Regions from separate parts of the Marinomonas sp. BSi20584 genome, predicted to be linked through region 2. Evidence: predicted binding sites of a transcription regulator. Region 2 holds the regulator's gene; the other holds the start of a gene.
The links. Region 2 encodes sigma-54, which starts transcription at its own class of promoters, with help from an activator protein. Its sites were predicted from a motif close to TGGCACNNNNNTTGCTNT; they were not measured.
Positions count from the first base shown of each region.

Region 1: a site for sigma-54 is predicted at 4,459-4,476, ahead of glnL (nitrogen regulation protein NR(II)). Genes of this name have one in related genera too.

Region 1 is NZ_KZ454874.1:146,106-153,494, forward strand. Features, by position in the region: gene TY87_RS07700 (ABC transporter ATP-binding protein) at 1-415, shown strand, start outside; gene TY87_RS07705 (L-threonylcarbamoyladenylate synthase type 1 TsaC) at 627-1,184, opposite strand; gene TY87_RS07710 (DUF3461 family protein) at 1,355-1,735, opposite strand; gene ntrC (nitrogen regulation protein NR(I)) at 1,890-3,326, opposite strand; gene glnL (nitrogen regulation protein NR(II)) at 3,323-4,408, opposite strand; gene glnA (glutamate--ammonia ligase) at 4,716-6,122, opposite strand; gene thiI (tRNA uracil 4-sulfurtransferase ThiI) at 6,452-7,389, shown strand, end outside.
Region 2 is NZ_KZ454896.1:25,575-32,963, reverse strand. Features, by position in the region: gene TY87_RS20115 (methionine-R-sulfoxide reductase) at 639-1,007, opposite strand; gene yjgA (ribosome biogenesis factor YjgA) at 1,233-1,772, opposite strand; gene mgtE (magnesium transporter) at 1,779-3,131, opposite strand; gene TY87_RS20100 (HPr family phosphocarrier protein) at 3,139-3,408, opposite strand; gene ptsN (PTS IIA-like nitrogen regulatory protein PtsN) at 3,418-3,867, opposite strand; gene TY87_RS20090 (RNA polymerase factor sigma-54) at 3,885-5,360, opposite strand; gene lptB (LPS export ABC transporter ATP-binding protein) at 5,439-6,164, opposite strand; gene lptA (lipopolysaccharide transport periplasmic protein LptA) at 6,165-6,692, opposite strand; gene lptC (LPS export ABC transporter periplasmic protein LptC) at 6,676-7,254, opposite strand; gene TY87_RS20070 (calcium/sodium antiporter) at 7,254-7,389, opposite strand, start outside.

The DNA.
Region 1 (7,389 bases), on a different contig from region 2:
GCTGATGGGGACGATTCCAATCGGTATGGATCATGCTGAAGAAGACATGCAGCATATGTTTGAGTTATTCCCTCGGCTGTTGGAGCGTCGTAATCAGCGTGCTTCAACTATGTCTGGTGGTGAACAGCAAATGTTGGCTATTGCGCGTGCCTTGATGAGTCGCCCAAAATTGCTTTTGTTGGATGAGCCTAGTCTAGGTTTGGCGCCAATTATCGTTAAGCAAATCTTTCAGATCTTGAAAGATGTGGCAAGTACGGGGATGACAATCTTCTTGGTAGAGCAGAATGCCAATCATGCGCTGAAACTGGCTAACCGTGGCTATGTAATGGTGAATGGTGAGATACGTATGACTGGAACAGGTGCTGAGTTATTGGTTAACCCAGAAGTGCGTGAAGCCTATCTAGGCGGTCACTAGAAGCAATATTTAACTACAGGCGCTTGGTTATAAGCGCAGATAAATCAAAGCGGCGTTTCATTTATACAAAAATGAATCGCCGCTTTTTTATTGCTGTGGATAAAAAAGACGCTTTTGCATAGGAAGTTCGCTTAACGTCGTAGTTTAAACTGTCTTTGAGCTATTTTTCGTAGGCTCTGATGGATAGAAAGGTTTTATTGAATAAAAAAGTTTAAGCTCTAAATAGCGTGTCAGTCAAAATGTCTCGAACTTGTGAGGGTTGCGAGGCGTCACCTAATGATGCGTTAAAAATAGCATCAATTTTATCACCAAAATATCCATTCACTTCTTCTGCACTCATGGCGGGTTCTAGTCCCGCAGGGTTTGCGGATGTAGAAACAATTACCCCTTGAAAGGCTGCACATAGTCGTTGTACGGGTTGATGTTGTGAGAGACGTATCGCCACGCTTTGGTGTTCGCCTCTCACCCAGCTTGGAGCGATAGCTGTATCAGGCACAACCCAAGAGGTTGGTGTCTCGTTTAGGCTTATCAGGCGCTGTGCTGCTTTAGGATCTAATGTAGCGAGCCAAGGGGATAATTCCTCTTGTGCACCCGCCACTAGAATAAGTCCTTTTGATTCTGGACGGGATTTAAGCGTTAAAATACGTCTTACTGCAGATTCATTAAAGGGGTCGCAGCCTAACCCCCAAACCGCTTCAGTTGGATAGGCGACAATGCCACCTTGTCGGATGATATCGGCAAGTTCTTCAACGGATGTTACAAGATGCATATAAATAAGCTTATAAAAATGTATGGAAAAACGCAGAGGATCGGATTGTAGCGGGATTTTTTAAATGGAGCCAGCAGGTATACCTTTCAATTAATGATCTAAACGTTTTGTCTTGATCGCAAGAAAGGCGTTCCTGCTAGTGAGTCTATAAATAGACTGTTATTACTCTGTTATTGCATAGAATCAATTTTTTCTTTGATCTCATTGATCTTGCTATTTACTACTTTTTCTAAGTGCTCTAGCTCTTTGATCAAATCAGCTTTTGTCGCTTTACTTTCGTGTTGTTTGCCGACGATTTGTTCTAGCTCTTCCATTGCTCGTAAAACGATCAGGGAAGGTTCTTGAACTTGACGGTATGTTTGTTGGCCACCATCCGCTAATACGGTTTTGGTTGAGCGACCAAACTTGAATTTTTTACTTTTAGGAAGCAATGAGCCTTTTTCGCGACGGTAATAAATTTTTAGTACGTCGTGTCCACCTTCGTAACGCAAAGTGAATTTTTCAATGTCCTGTATGCTGGTGATACCCATGGACTGGAGTGTTGGATACATAACTAGTTTCCCGTTTATTAATGACCAATTAGTTGTCTTTAATTAGTAGGGGATTGTGTCCGTAAAAGCAAGTCAAAAATGGTAGAAAGCTGAGATAATGCAGGCAAATTACATATAGTTTTGCCTGCATTCATTTTCTTACTCTTGGTTAGTTTTAATCTTCATCTTGCTCGGCGTGATCAATATTCAACTCTTTAATTTTACGAGTTAAAGTGTTACGTCCCCAGCCTAGTAGTAATGAAGCATCACGACGGCGTCCGCCAGTATGCGCAAGGGCTGTTTCTATCATAATGCGTTCAAACTTTGGCACTGCTTGATCAAGAATGCCTTTCTGACCTGATGCCAATGTGCTGTCCACCCAATTCTTAAGCGCTTCTTCCCATGAGGCAAAAGGTTGTTCGTGAGGAACCGCAGCAAGTAATTCTGGTGGTAAATCTTCCACTAAAACCTCACGGCCTGATGCCATGACAATCAACCAACGACAGGTATTTTCCAGCTGGCGAACGTTACCCGGCCATTCTAGCTGAGTAAGGTAGTTTTCTGTTTCTTTGGTAAGTTGTTTTGGTTCAACAGCGAGCTCATCCGCGGCACGGCTTAAAAAGTGACGAGCGAGTTTTGGAATGTCTTCGCGACGCTCTGCTAACTTAGGCAAATGTATACGTATGACGTTTAGGCGATGGAATAAGTCTTCACGGAACGAGCCTTTTTTGACCAAATTTTCCAAGTTTTGATGTGTGGCAGCAATGATACGAACGTCAACTTTGACTGGAGTATGACCACCAACACGATAAAACTCACCATCTGCTAAAACGCGTAATAAACGAGTTTGTGTTTCAGCTGGCATATCACCAATTTCGTCTAGGAAAAGCGTTCCGCCATTGGCTTGTTCGAAGCGGCCGCGACGTTGAGTGTTTGCACCTGTGAACGCGCCTTTCTCATGGCCAAATAATTCCGACTCGATTAAGTCGTGTGGAATGGCTGCCATGTTTAAAGCGATAAATGGGTTAGCGGCTCTTGGGCTATGAGTATGTAATGCTTGAGCAACCAATTCTTTACCTGTACCAGATTCACCGTTTATTAAGACAGTAATGTTCGAATTTGCGAGGCGACCAATAGCGCGGAAAACTTCCTGCATAGCCGGTGCTTCGCCAATGATTTCTTTATCGACTTGTGGCTCTTCTTCTGCCACTTCCATGTTGTCAGTACTTGGTCTTGCGTTGCGGTGATGCAGCATGGCACGCTTAACAAGACTTACAGCTTCTTCTACATCGAAAGGTTTAGGTAAATATTCAAAAGCACCACCTTGGTAAGACGCGACAGCGCTTTCAAGATCAGAGTGCGCAGTCATAATAATAACAGGTAAATAAGGGTGGTCTTTTTGTAGTTTTTCGAGCAGTTTTAAGCCGTCCATGCCTGGCATACGGATATCACTGATAATGGCACTTGGTTGCTCTTTATCAATCATGTTGACTAGGTTTTCAGCGGAATCAAACAAGCGACATTGGATTCCCTCTTGTTCTAATGTCTTCTCTAGTACCCAGCGAATAGAACGATCGTCGTCAACAATCCATACGGTTTCTTCTGGTGTCATGAGTGTTTCTCCTGGTCTTGGACTGTCGTCTCAATGGGAATTAATATATTAAATTCGGTTTTTTTCGGGTAACTGTTACATTCAATAATGCCATGGTGCTGGTGAATAACGGATTGTGCGATAGACAGTCCTAAGCCTGTTCCATCGGCTCGCCCGCTGACCATAGGGTAAAATAGTGTTTTAAGAATACCGTCAGGTATGCCAGGGCCATTGTCTATGATGCTGATTTTGCATACTAAACGATGGCGTTTGGAGCCGATGGTGAATTGACGTAACGCACGAGTCACCATGTGAATGGTCTTATGGCTATTATTCTCATCATCCATCAGTGCTTGCATGGCATTTCTTGTGACATTCAGTAATGCCTGTATTAACTGAGACTCGTCACCTATTAAGTCTGGAATGCTAGGGTCGTAATCTCGGATCAATTCAATTTGGTTGTCTGTTTCAACGGAAATAAGTTGTCTAACACGCTCAATCACCTTGTGAATGTTGAGCGGTTTGTTTTTAGGTAGTTGTCTTGGGCCTAATAAACGGTCAACAAGATCACGTAGCCGATCCGATTCTTCAATGATGACTTGCGTGTAATCATTTAGTGCTTCGTCAGTAAAGGCGCGACTAATCAATTGTGCGGCACCACGAATACCACCTAATGGGTTTTTAATTTCATGGGCTAAACCGCGAACCAACTCTTTACTACTTTCATGGTTCGCTATGATTTCATCTTCTTGTGAGATGCGCTTCATTCTGTCGCGTGGGTACAGCTCTATAATGAGGCTTTCTGTATCATTCGACGTGCCCATGATGGGTGTGACGGTATAGTCACAAAAAAGTTTTTTATTGTTGCTGCACTCTATTTCCGCCTCGCGTTTAGTAAACGGATGGCCAGACTCTATTGCTGCATGCAAGGCCTGAATACTTTCTTCGTCTTCACGGAATGCGGCGCCAATGTCATTGCCATAAATTCGGCGTCGGCTCACCGCCAACAACATTTCAGCAGCAGGGTTTAGATACTCGATCTCAAGGTTGTCGTTCAATTGAACAACCGCAGTGGATAAATGGTCGATTAATAAGCTATACACAGACAGTGCCTCTCTATTGACTCCTGCTTTTATGGTTTCCTTTAATAATAGTTGCAAAAAGCGAACCAACATTGGGCAGTTCGAAATGGCTTATTTATTAAGGTCTTTGTATTAACTAAAAAAGTTCAATGCACAATTATAGTGCATGTTGGTAATGGTGTTTACTTTTGTGCAATGAAAAGCCGTGTAAATAAAGTCGTACAAAAAAGATCTATAAAAGCTGGGCAATAAAAAACTAAGAAAGCGTTAGTGAAAAAAAAGCCCCGAACTAGGTCGAGGCTTTAGTGTTTACTTAGCAGTTTAAATATTAAGCGCTGTAGTAAAGTTCGAACTCAAGTGGGTGAGTCGTCATAGATACACGACGAGCTTCAGCTGTTTTAAGTTCGATGTAAGCGTTGATCATGTCATCAGAGAAAACGCCACCTTGAGTCAAGAATGCGCGATCTTCGTCTAGGCACTTAAGCGCTTCTTCTAGGCTAGCAGCAACCTGTGGAATTGCATGAGCTTCTTCAGCTGGAAGGTCGTACAAATCTTTATCTGCTGCATCACCAGGGTGAATCTTGTTTTTGATACCGTCGATACCAGCCATCAACATAGCTGCGAATGCTAGGTATGGGTTAGCGGTTGGATCAGGGAAACGAGCTTCAATACGTTTGCCTTTAGGGCTAGCAACGTATGGGATACGAATAGAAGCAGAACGGTTGCGAGCAGAGTATGCAAGCATTACTGGAGCTTCGAAGTGAGGTACAAGACGCTTGTAAGAGTTAGTTGAAGCGTTAGTGAACGCGTTCAATGCTTTAGCGTGCTTGATGATACCACCGATGTAGTAAAGGGCCATTTCAGATAGGCCAGCGTACTGGTCGCCAGCGAATTGGTTTTCGCCGTTCTTCCAGAAAGACTGGTGAACGTGCATACCAGAACCGTTGTCACCAACGATTGGTTTAGGCATGAAAGTCGCTGTTTTACCGTAAGCGTGAGCTACGTTGTGTACGCAGTACTTAAGAATTTGAACTTCGTCTGCTTTTTTAACTAGAGTGTTGAATTTAACACCGATTTCGTTTTGTCCAGCAGTTGCCACTTCGTGGTGGTGAACTTCAATTACAAGACCCATACTTTCCATAGCGTTACACATAGCGCCACGAAGATCGTGATGAGAATCAACTGGTGGTACTGGGAAATAGCCGCCTTTTACGAAAGGACGGTGGCCCATGTTGCCGCCTTCAAACTTCTTGTTAGAAGACCAAGCTGCTTCTTCAGAGTTGATCTCTACAGAACAACCTGACATGTCAGTTTTCCATTTTACATCATCAAAGATGAAGAATTCTGGCTCTGGACCAAAGAAAGCTGTATCACCAAGACCTGTTGACTTAAGGAACTCTTCTGCGCGAAGAGCAACAGAGCGTGGGTCACGATCGTAGCCTTGCATAGTAGAAGGTTCAATAACGTTACAGCGAACAATTACAGTAGACTCTTCAGTGAAAGGATCCATAACAGCGGTATCATCTTGAGGTGACATGATCATGTCAGACTCGTTGATGCCTTTCCAGCCAGTAATGGATGAACCATCAAACATCTGACCGTTTTCAAAAAACTCTTCATCTACCGTAATAGCTGGAATAGTTACGTGTTGTTCTTTACCTTTAAAGTCGGTAAAGCGAAGGTCAACCCACTTCGCGTCATGCTCAGCAATCAAGGCAAGGGTCTTGTTTGACATAGTTGTTCTCCAGTCGTAGTTAAAGCGAAATTAATTTTCGTTTATAGGGTGCTTCAATATAAAGCGCCATTTGACGAATATAAAGCATAACTTGTGCCAGAATTTTGTGCGGTCTAATAATTCCTTATATTACAATAGGATAAGCATTATTAATTAAATGGCGCACTCAATGGTGGCTAAATCTAGCCTTTAAAAAAGTTAATATGCACCACTTTGGATCGCTTGCGCGGCATTTTGTTCCGTATTGGTGCGAATTTAGCGTTTTCGTATCTACGGGCTTTTCTTTATACTATGCGCCTTTCAAATATCCGGTATAAATCGCAACCCCTATGAAATTTATTGTTAAGTTTTTTGCAGAAATCACCATTAAAAGTCGTCCAGTTAGAAAGGCTTTTATTAAACAGCTTCGACATAATGTTAAGTTGGTTCTTAAAAAGCATGATGCCGATGTAGTTGTTTCTGGCAATTGGGATTTTATTGAAGTGTTTTCCGATAGGGATGAATTACGAGAAGATTTTATACAGTCACTTTCTAATATAGCAGGTATTGCTCATTTTCAATTCGTCCGTGAATTTCCATTAGTTGATCTTGATGACATTGTAGAACAGGCTATTGTTTCTTATGGTGATGTTATTAAAGATGCCGTGTTTGCGGTTAGGGTTAAACGTGTCGGACATCATGACTTTACTTCGGTTGATGCAGAAAGACATATTGGTGGCTGCTTAAAAGCACGTTGTGGTGCTTTGGCTGTTCGCTTAAACAATCCCGAAGTATTAGTGCCCATTGATATTCGTGATAACCGAGTATGGATGATCGAACAACGTGAAGAAGGTCTTGGTGGTTATCCGCTTGGGTCGCAAGATTCTGTGTTGTCATTAATGTCTGGTGGATACGACTCTACTGTTAGCTCTTTTTTAACGATGAGCCGAGGATTGAAAACGCACTTTTGCTTTTTTAATCTTGGCGGTGATGCGCATGAAATCGGCGTAAAACAAGTTTCCAACTTCATTTGGGAGAAATACGGTTCGGCGTTAAATGTTAAATTCATCACTGTGCCTTTCGAGGCGGTTGTTGGCGAGATCTTAACCAAAGTCGATAACGCAGAGATGGGGGTGATTCTAAAACGTATGATGTTGCGTGCTGCTTCTCAGCTAATGACAGAAGTCGGAGCGAAAGCTTTGGTGACGGGAGAAAGTGTTGCTCAGGTATCCAGCCAAACCTTGATGAATTTAAAGGTAATCGACCAGGTGACTGAAGAGCTAGTGCT
Region 2 (7,389 bases):
TTTTTCAATAATTTTCCTAAATTTACACAGATTACTGAAAGAGAATTTGATATATAGATAGATTCCCATTTTTAATAGGTACAGGTTTGGCGGACACTAAATGTTATTATTTGTTCGGCCAAGGAGAAAGTTATAAGACATCTCGTTTACAAGAAAGCGCACATGTCGTTGCACGAGTGCCAAAAGATATTTAAGAGATTATTATGATATCTGGTGCTTCAATATCTCGTTTTTATTTACGTCGCCTTAGATAAGATAAAGCAAGAAGTAGAGCGCACATCATCGTGTAAAAATGGCAGATGTACTGCTATTCAAGGAGAAGCTTTCTAGTGCCAAGGGATCAAGAGAAGAGACTCTTAGTTTAATTGCTAACTTTGAGCAAGAGTCAGATTCGATGTAAGGGAACTATAAAGATCCGGAGATCACAGTCGAAGATTTGCTAATAAAGCTTGATCGTTCAGTGCCAAGTTTTACACATTTAGTAAGAGGGTCATGACTTAAGAGCTGTCTTGTGTTGTTTTTAAAGTAACGGCTTCAGGTGATTTTTTTGTGTTTCAGACGCCACCAATAAAACAGTTATAGAAACAATAAAACCGCCAGTTGGGCGGTTTTATTGTTTTAGCGCTTGGACTAAGTGATCAACCTTGGCTTACGAACTTCATGGAGATGGAGTTGACGCAGTGGCGGATGTTGTTTTCAGTGAGTCTTTCCCCTTCAAATACATGACCTAGATGGCCTTCGCAATTGGCGCAGACTATTTCTATACGACGGCCGTCGGCATCTGGTACGCGTTTTACAGCATTGGGGATTTCGTCGTCAAAACTTGGCCAGCCGCAGTGAGAAATGAATTTGTGTTCTGAGGTGTAAAGCGGCGCTTCGCATTGGCGACAAACATACAGGCCGCCTTCCATTGTGTCGGTGTATTCTCCAGTGAATGGGCGTTCGGTGCCTTTATCAAGGATTACACTAGCTTCTACAGGTGTAAGCTTGTTGTATGGTTTACTCATAAGACTTGTTCTCCTGTCACTATAATGGACGTTAATAGCATAAATTATGTCATGCCTTATCGCTGTAGACTAAGACAATAAATTGCACGGCGAGTTCGAGTTTTTGTGGGCGTTAGTTTTTAGTAGGGAGTGGGCATAAAAAAGCCCATCTTAAAGACGGGCAATTTTATGTACGGATACGCCATTATCAATGTATAGCGTCGATCTTTGGACTTGAGTTTAAGATTATTCCATTAAACCAAGACGCTTTTCTTCGGCTTCACGTAAGAAACGGAAAAGTTTTTTACGGTTTGTGGTGTTTCCTTCTTGTGACACTTCTTTCTGAGATTGGCGAATAAGCTGTCTAAGCAGTTGGATGTCTTCAATCTGTGGGTTTTCTTCTAAGTATTCAGACAGTACTTCTTTGCTGTTCTCGCCAATTAGCATGTCGCGTTTAATCTCAAGCTGATGAAATAGCTTGTTGTAAGCGGCAGAAGTGGAATCGAAAAGCGCTACACGGTGCGCTATGGCTTCGTGATCTTCTGTGCGCATTACCTTGCCGATGTATTGCAAGTGTCTTCTCATGGCTTCATGTTGCTTTATGCGGCCAGCTTCAACGAATGCTTCGCGTAGAGTGTCAGACATTTCCACTTTTTTAAGCTGATTTTTGCTTAGGCCTAGTAGTTTTTTTCCAAGATCTTGCAGGGCTTCCATTTCACGCTTGATCTGGGTTTTGCTCTTAGGGATTTCTTCGTCGTTGTTTTCAAATTGATCAAAATCTGTCATGGGAACCTATATTAGAAAAATAGTAGCGAGACCAAGGAAGGATAGAAATCCAACCACGTCGGTCACGGTAGTCAAAATTACGCTGCCGGCTAGGGCGGGGTCGATGCCAATTTTTTTTAGTAGAATTGGCAGAAGTGTACCAGTGGCCGCTGCAAAAAGCAGATTTATTATGATAGCGCCTGCAATGATATAGGCAATCTTGATGTTGTCAAACCAAAGTGCGGTAAGTGCGGCTATTACTGTTGCCCAAACAAGGCCATTTATGAGTCCAACAATGAGCTCTCTATTAAGTAGCCAGCGAGTATTGGTAGAGCCTATCTGATTTAGTGCGATACCGCGAATGACCAGTGTCAGTACTTGAGAGCCAGCTATACCGCCCATGCTAGCAACGATTGGCATGAGTATAGCTAATGCGACAACTTGGTCTAGTGTCTCTTGGAATAAGCCGATAACGTAAGACGCTGTAAAGGCGGTTATTAGGTTTATGCCAAGCCACACTGCGCGTCGCTTGGTGGTTTTCATGATGGGTGCGAAGGTATCTTCGTCATCATCAAGACCCGCCATGCTTAACATGGAGTGTTCGGCTTCGTCACGGATAACGTCTACAACGTCATCGATGGTGATGCGGCCAAGTAGTTTTTTAGTTTTGCTGTCAATAACGGGAGCGGATACTAGGTCCATTTTTTCAAAAAGCTGCGCGACTTCGCTGGCAGGCGTTTCTGCGTCAATGACGGTGAATTCTGTTTCCATGATATCGCGCACTGTAGCGCTAATATCTGATACCAGTAGTTTGGTAAGTGGAAGTATTCCTAAAAGGCGATCTGAACGGCTGACAACCAGTAAGTTGTCTGTCATGTCTGGTAGTGTTGAGTGTCTGCGTAAATAGCGAAACACTAGATCGACGGTAATGTTTGGACGTATGGTGATGGTGTCCGTATTCATCAAGCCGCCAGCAGAATCTTCCGAGTAGCTTAATAGTGCTTCAACTCTTGTTCTGTCTTGCGTGGACATTGACGCAAGAACTTCTTTTACGACCTTTTCTGGTAGGTGTTGCAGTAAGTCTGCAAGGTCATCGCTTTCAAAATGTTCGGATACGGCGATAAGTCGCTCTGTATCCATGTTTTTCATGAATTGTACGCCAATATCTTCGCTTAGATATTGAAGTACTTCGCCTTCATTCTTGGCTTCTATTAACTCCCAAAGAAGCTTACGCTCTTTGGGAGGAGAAGACTCTAATAGACGAGCAACATCCTGTGCGGGCAAAGCGCCGTTAAGTAAATAACGGATTTGCATGGTGGTACCGGATTCGAGCGATTCGGTGACCGTTTGGAGGTGATTTAGAGTGTTTTGCTCTGACATATAAGTCTTACTCGTCTTCACCAAAACGATTATTTATTAATTCTATTACCGCTTTTATTGCATCTAACTCGTCTTCACCATTGGTTTTGATGCGAATTTCTGTGCCTTTGCCGGCAGCAAGCATCATCATCGCCATGATGCTTTTTCCGTCAACATTTCGGCTATCTTTTTCTATGGTGATATCGCAAGAAAAGCGAGTGGTTGTTTCAACCAATTTGCCAGCAGCGCGAGCATGCAAGCCAAGTTTATTTATGATCGTGACGGACTCTTCCTGCATGCTTTTTTCCTATATTAGTGATTCAAATATATTGAATAGTTCTTCATTGGTCTGTGCTGTGCGCAATTTATCCAGTGCTTCTGGAGATTGGGCAAGTTCTGCTATTTGAGCTAGTGTTGCAAGGTGTTGGTCACACTCATGAGGTGGAACAATTAATGCAAATATTAAGTCTACCGCTCTTTTATCGATGGAATCGAAATCAATCGGAGTTTGCAATGACATAACGACAATAGCGGTATGGTTTGCAGATTCTAGGCGACAGTGTGGAATAGCTATGCCGTTGCCTATGCCTGTACTACCTAGCTTTTCACGACCTAGTAGTGCGTCATAGACAGCTTCGTTGTCACAATGCAGTCGATTGGAAGCAACTTCAGCAATGCTTTCAAGTACTCGTTTTTTACTAACAATATCTTGTTTTGCGAGAACGAGTTCCGCTTTTAATAATGATTTCAAGGACATGATAAAATGGTTTCCGTTTAGATCAGTCGTTTTCGTTCATTGGAAGGAGGGATGTTCATCGCCTCTCGATATTTGGCTACAGTGCGTCGAGCAACCTGTATGCCTTGGTCTGCTAAAATAGCAGCTAGCTTGTTATCGCTTAACGGTTTTTTCGCCGGTTCATCCGATACAAGCTTTTTAATCATAGCTCGTATTGCGGTAGAAGAACATTCTCCGCCAGAGGCGGTGTTTACATGGCTGGAGAAAAAGTATTTCAGCTCAAAGATGCCTTTTGGTGTGTGCATGTATTTCTGTGTTGTTACCCTAGAAATAGTTGACTCATGCATACCTACTTCTTCTGCGACATCATGAAGAACCATGGGTTTCATGGCTTCTTCCCCTAGTTCGAAGAAATCAATTTGTCGACTTACAATGCAGCTTGCCACTTTTAATAAAGTTTCGTTGCGGCTCTGTAGGCTCTTCATGAACCATTTTGCTTCTTGAAGAGATGTTTTTATGTAAGTCACATCTTCTGCTGTTGCTGCTGCAGTGCTAGCCATCGCTGAGTAAGTCTCATTGATTTTGATGGGCGGCAAAGCGTCATTATTTAGTTCCACTTGCCATACGTCATGGCGTTTTTTCACTGTGACATCAGGAATAACGTAGTCCGTGTCGTCAGCGTCAATAACTGAGCCTGGGCGTGGGTTGAGCTGTTGAATCAAATTGACGACTTCTTTTAGTGCTTCGTCTTTGAGCTTTGTCTTACGGCTCAACTGAGCAAAATCTCGATTACCTAATAATGGTAGGTAATGATCAATAAGATTGTATGTGCTCTTATACAGCGGGTGGCTTTGGAATGCTTCTAGTTGCACAAGAAGGCAGTCGCGTAGGTCAATTGAGCATACGCCTACAGGGTCAAAGCGCTGCAATCTATGCTGCACTGCAATGACTTCTTCAATATCTAGATCTTCTAATTCAGTGCCGAGAGATTCCCAGATGTCATCGGGAGAAATGCTTAAGTAGCCATCAGGTTGAACGCATTCAATGATGGCGTAAGCGATTTCAATGTCGCGATCTGACATGTGGGTTAAATTTAATTGCCATATAAGATGGTCTTGGATGCTTTCTGCTGGTGCGTTACGGCTTTCGAAGTCGCTATCGCCTTCGTAGCTGTTGTGATCGCTGACAGCTGCAGAACTTTGATAGGTATCATCCCAGTTACTATCTATGGATAGTTCTTCAGGGATGCTTTCTGTCCACTCAGATTCTACGCGTGGTTCTTCGCTATTATTGTCGACTGTTGTATCGGCAGCGCTTTTTGATTCTATGCTTGCAGGGATGTCGTGATGAATTTGTTCGTCGTCGTCGAGCTCAAGCAATGGGTTCGATTCAAGAAACTCATGAATTTCTTGTTTTAAATCCAACGTAGAAAGCTGCAGCAAGCGAATAGCCTGTTGCAGTTGTGGCGTCATAGTCAGCTGTTGACCAAGCTTTAATTGTAAAGACTGCTTCATAGAGCAACTCTTTCTTCTATTTGAATGAATTGGAACGAGTTATGCATACTACTCCCTTTCTACAGCAATGATAAGGGGTTACAGACGGAAGTCGTCGCCTAAATAGACCTTTTTTACTTGTTCATTGTTGATGACGGTACTGGCATCGCCAGATGCAATGATGTAACCATTGCCAACAATGTAAGCTTTATCACAGATGTCTAGTGTTTCTCTGACATTGTGATCGGTAATTAAGACACCGATTCCACTTTCTTGGAGATGTTTGATTATGTGTTTTATGTCACCAACTGAGATAGGGTCTACGCCAGCAAAGGGTTCATCAAGTAGGATGAATTTTGGGTTCATGGCAACCGCTCTCGCTATTTCAACCCGGCGCCTTTCTCCTCCTGATAGTGCCATTCCTAGGTTGGTGCGAATATGGGTGATATGAAACTCTTCTAAGAGTTCTTCTAGTCTTTCTTGTTGCTGTGCTTTTGTTAGCTTTTTGCGGGTTTCTAAAATGGCTAGGATATTATCTTCTACAGACATTTTCCTAAAAATAGATGCCTCTTGAGGGAGGTAGCCAATGCCTTTTTGAGCACGAGTATGCATGGCGTCATGAGTGATGTCTTGGCCATCAATAAATATGCCGCCAGCGTCGTTTGCTACCATGCCAACTATCATATAAAAACAGGTGGTCTTACCCGCGCCATTAGGGCCGAGTAGGCCAACGGCTTGGCCAGACTCAACGGAAATAGATACATCCTTTACGACTTGGCGTTTTTTGTAGCTCTTCGCAAGGTGTTTTGCTTCTAGTAGTGCCATCTATTTTTTATTCTCAGGTGCTTGTTTATCTTTTGGCGCTTGCGGTTGTAAGGTCATTGATACGCGCCCTGAATCTTTTTTCTCAGCACTGAATGTGCCGTCATCAATCATGTAGAGGATGTAGTCTGCGGTGATGGAGTTCTGCATTCTGCTTAGGTAACCATCACCAATAATTTCTAATTTTGATTCGCTGGTTAAATAATGTATTTCATTGCCTTTACTGATAACAATGTTGCCGCTCCAGTCTATCTGCTGACTGAATTTCGCAGGTTTTCCTGTGGCTTCTAGGCTGCTAAATTTTCGGGTCTTAGCGTCTGTTGTTACTTTAAGGTATTGGGCCTGAATTTCAATGGTACCTTGCTTAACAAATACATTGCCTTTGTATATTGCTTCGCCTGAATTTTGGTCGAATGATGCCTCATCAGCTTGTATTTCTAATGGCTTGGTTGTGTCTTCAGGTAGTGCGTATGCGTATTGGCCAATTAGGGCTGAAGTAAGCAACACGCTGACGTTAATGAATCGTTTCATATTTTCCTCGTACAGATCCTGTCATCACGACTTCTTCTGAGTTTATATATGTTGTAATTGTGCCAGCAGAAGTCTCTCCTTGAGTGGAGATAAGCGTTGCATTTCCATAGCTGGTTAGTGATTGATCTTTATCTAAATAATGTATGTTATCTGCACTTAGCTTTATATCTTCAGATTGAAGGTATTTTTTAGTCGCTCTGGCATTTTCGGTTAATAGAATATCATTACTTCCGTCTTCAATAACCCCTTTATCTGCTTTTGCGCTCCAATGACCTGATTTTGAGTAGCGCTCGACGTTCGGCATTTCTAAGAGTGTTGTGGATTTTGCTATGTAGTGCAGCGTTTGTTTAGCGTCAAGTGTTTCGATCAGAAGTCCGTCAGCATCAAACTCTTTAACTTTGACATTAGTTATAAAGTAGTCTGGAGAGCTGCTCAATGAGTCTGTTTGAACGAGGTTTTGTATAGGTGCTGCCCCATACCAACCTAAAGAGGCTACTACTATTAAAGTAGCCCCAATGATTAAAAGGCTTTTGGGTTTTGTTAGTGTTTTTAACGAAAGCATTACACCGAACCGTTTGAGCTAATAATAAATAAATAAACACCATAAGAAGCAATAAGCGGTAAGCCTACCCATCTAGGGATACTGTTGTTTTTCGTTTTCTTGAAAATGAAAATGGCAAGAGCGAGAGCAACTGTT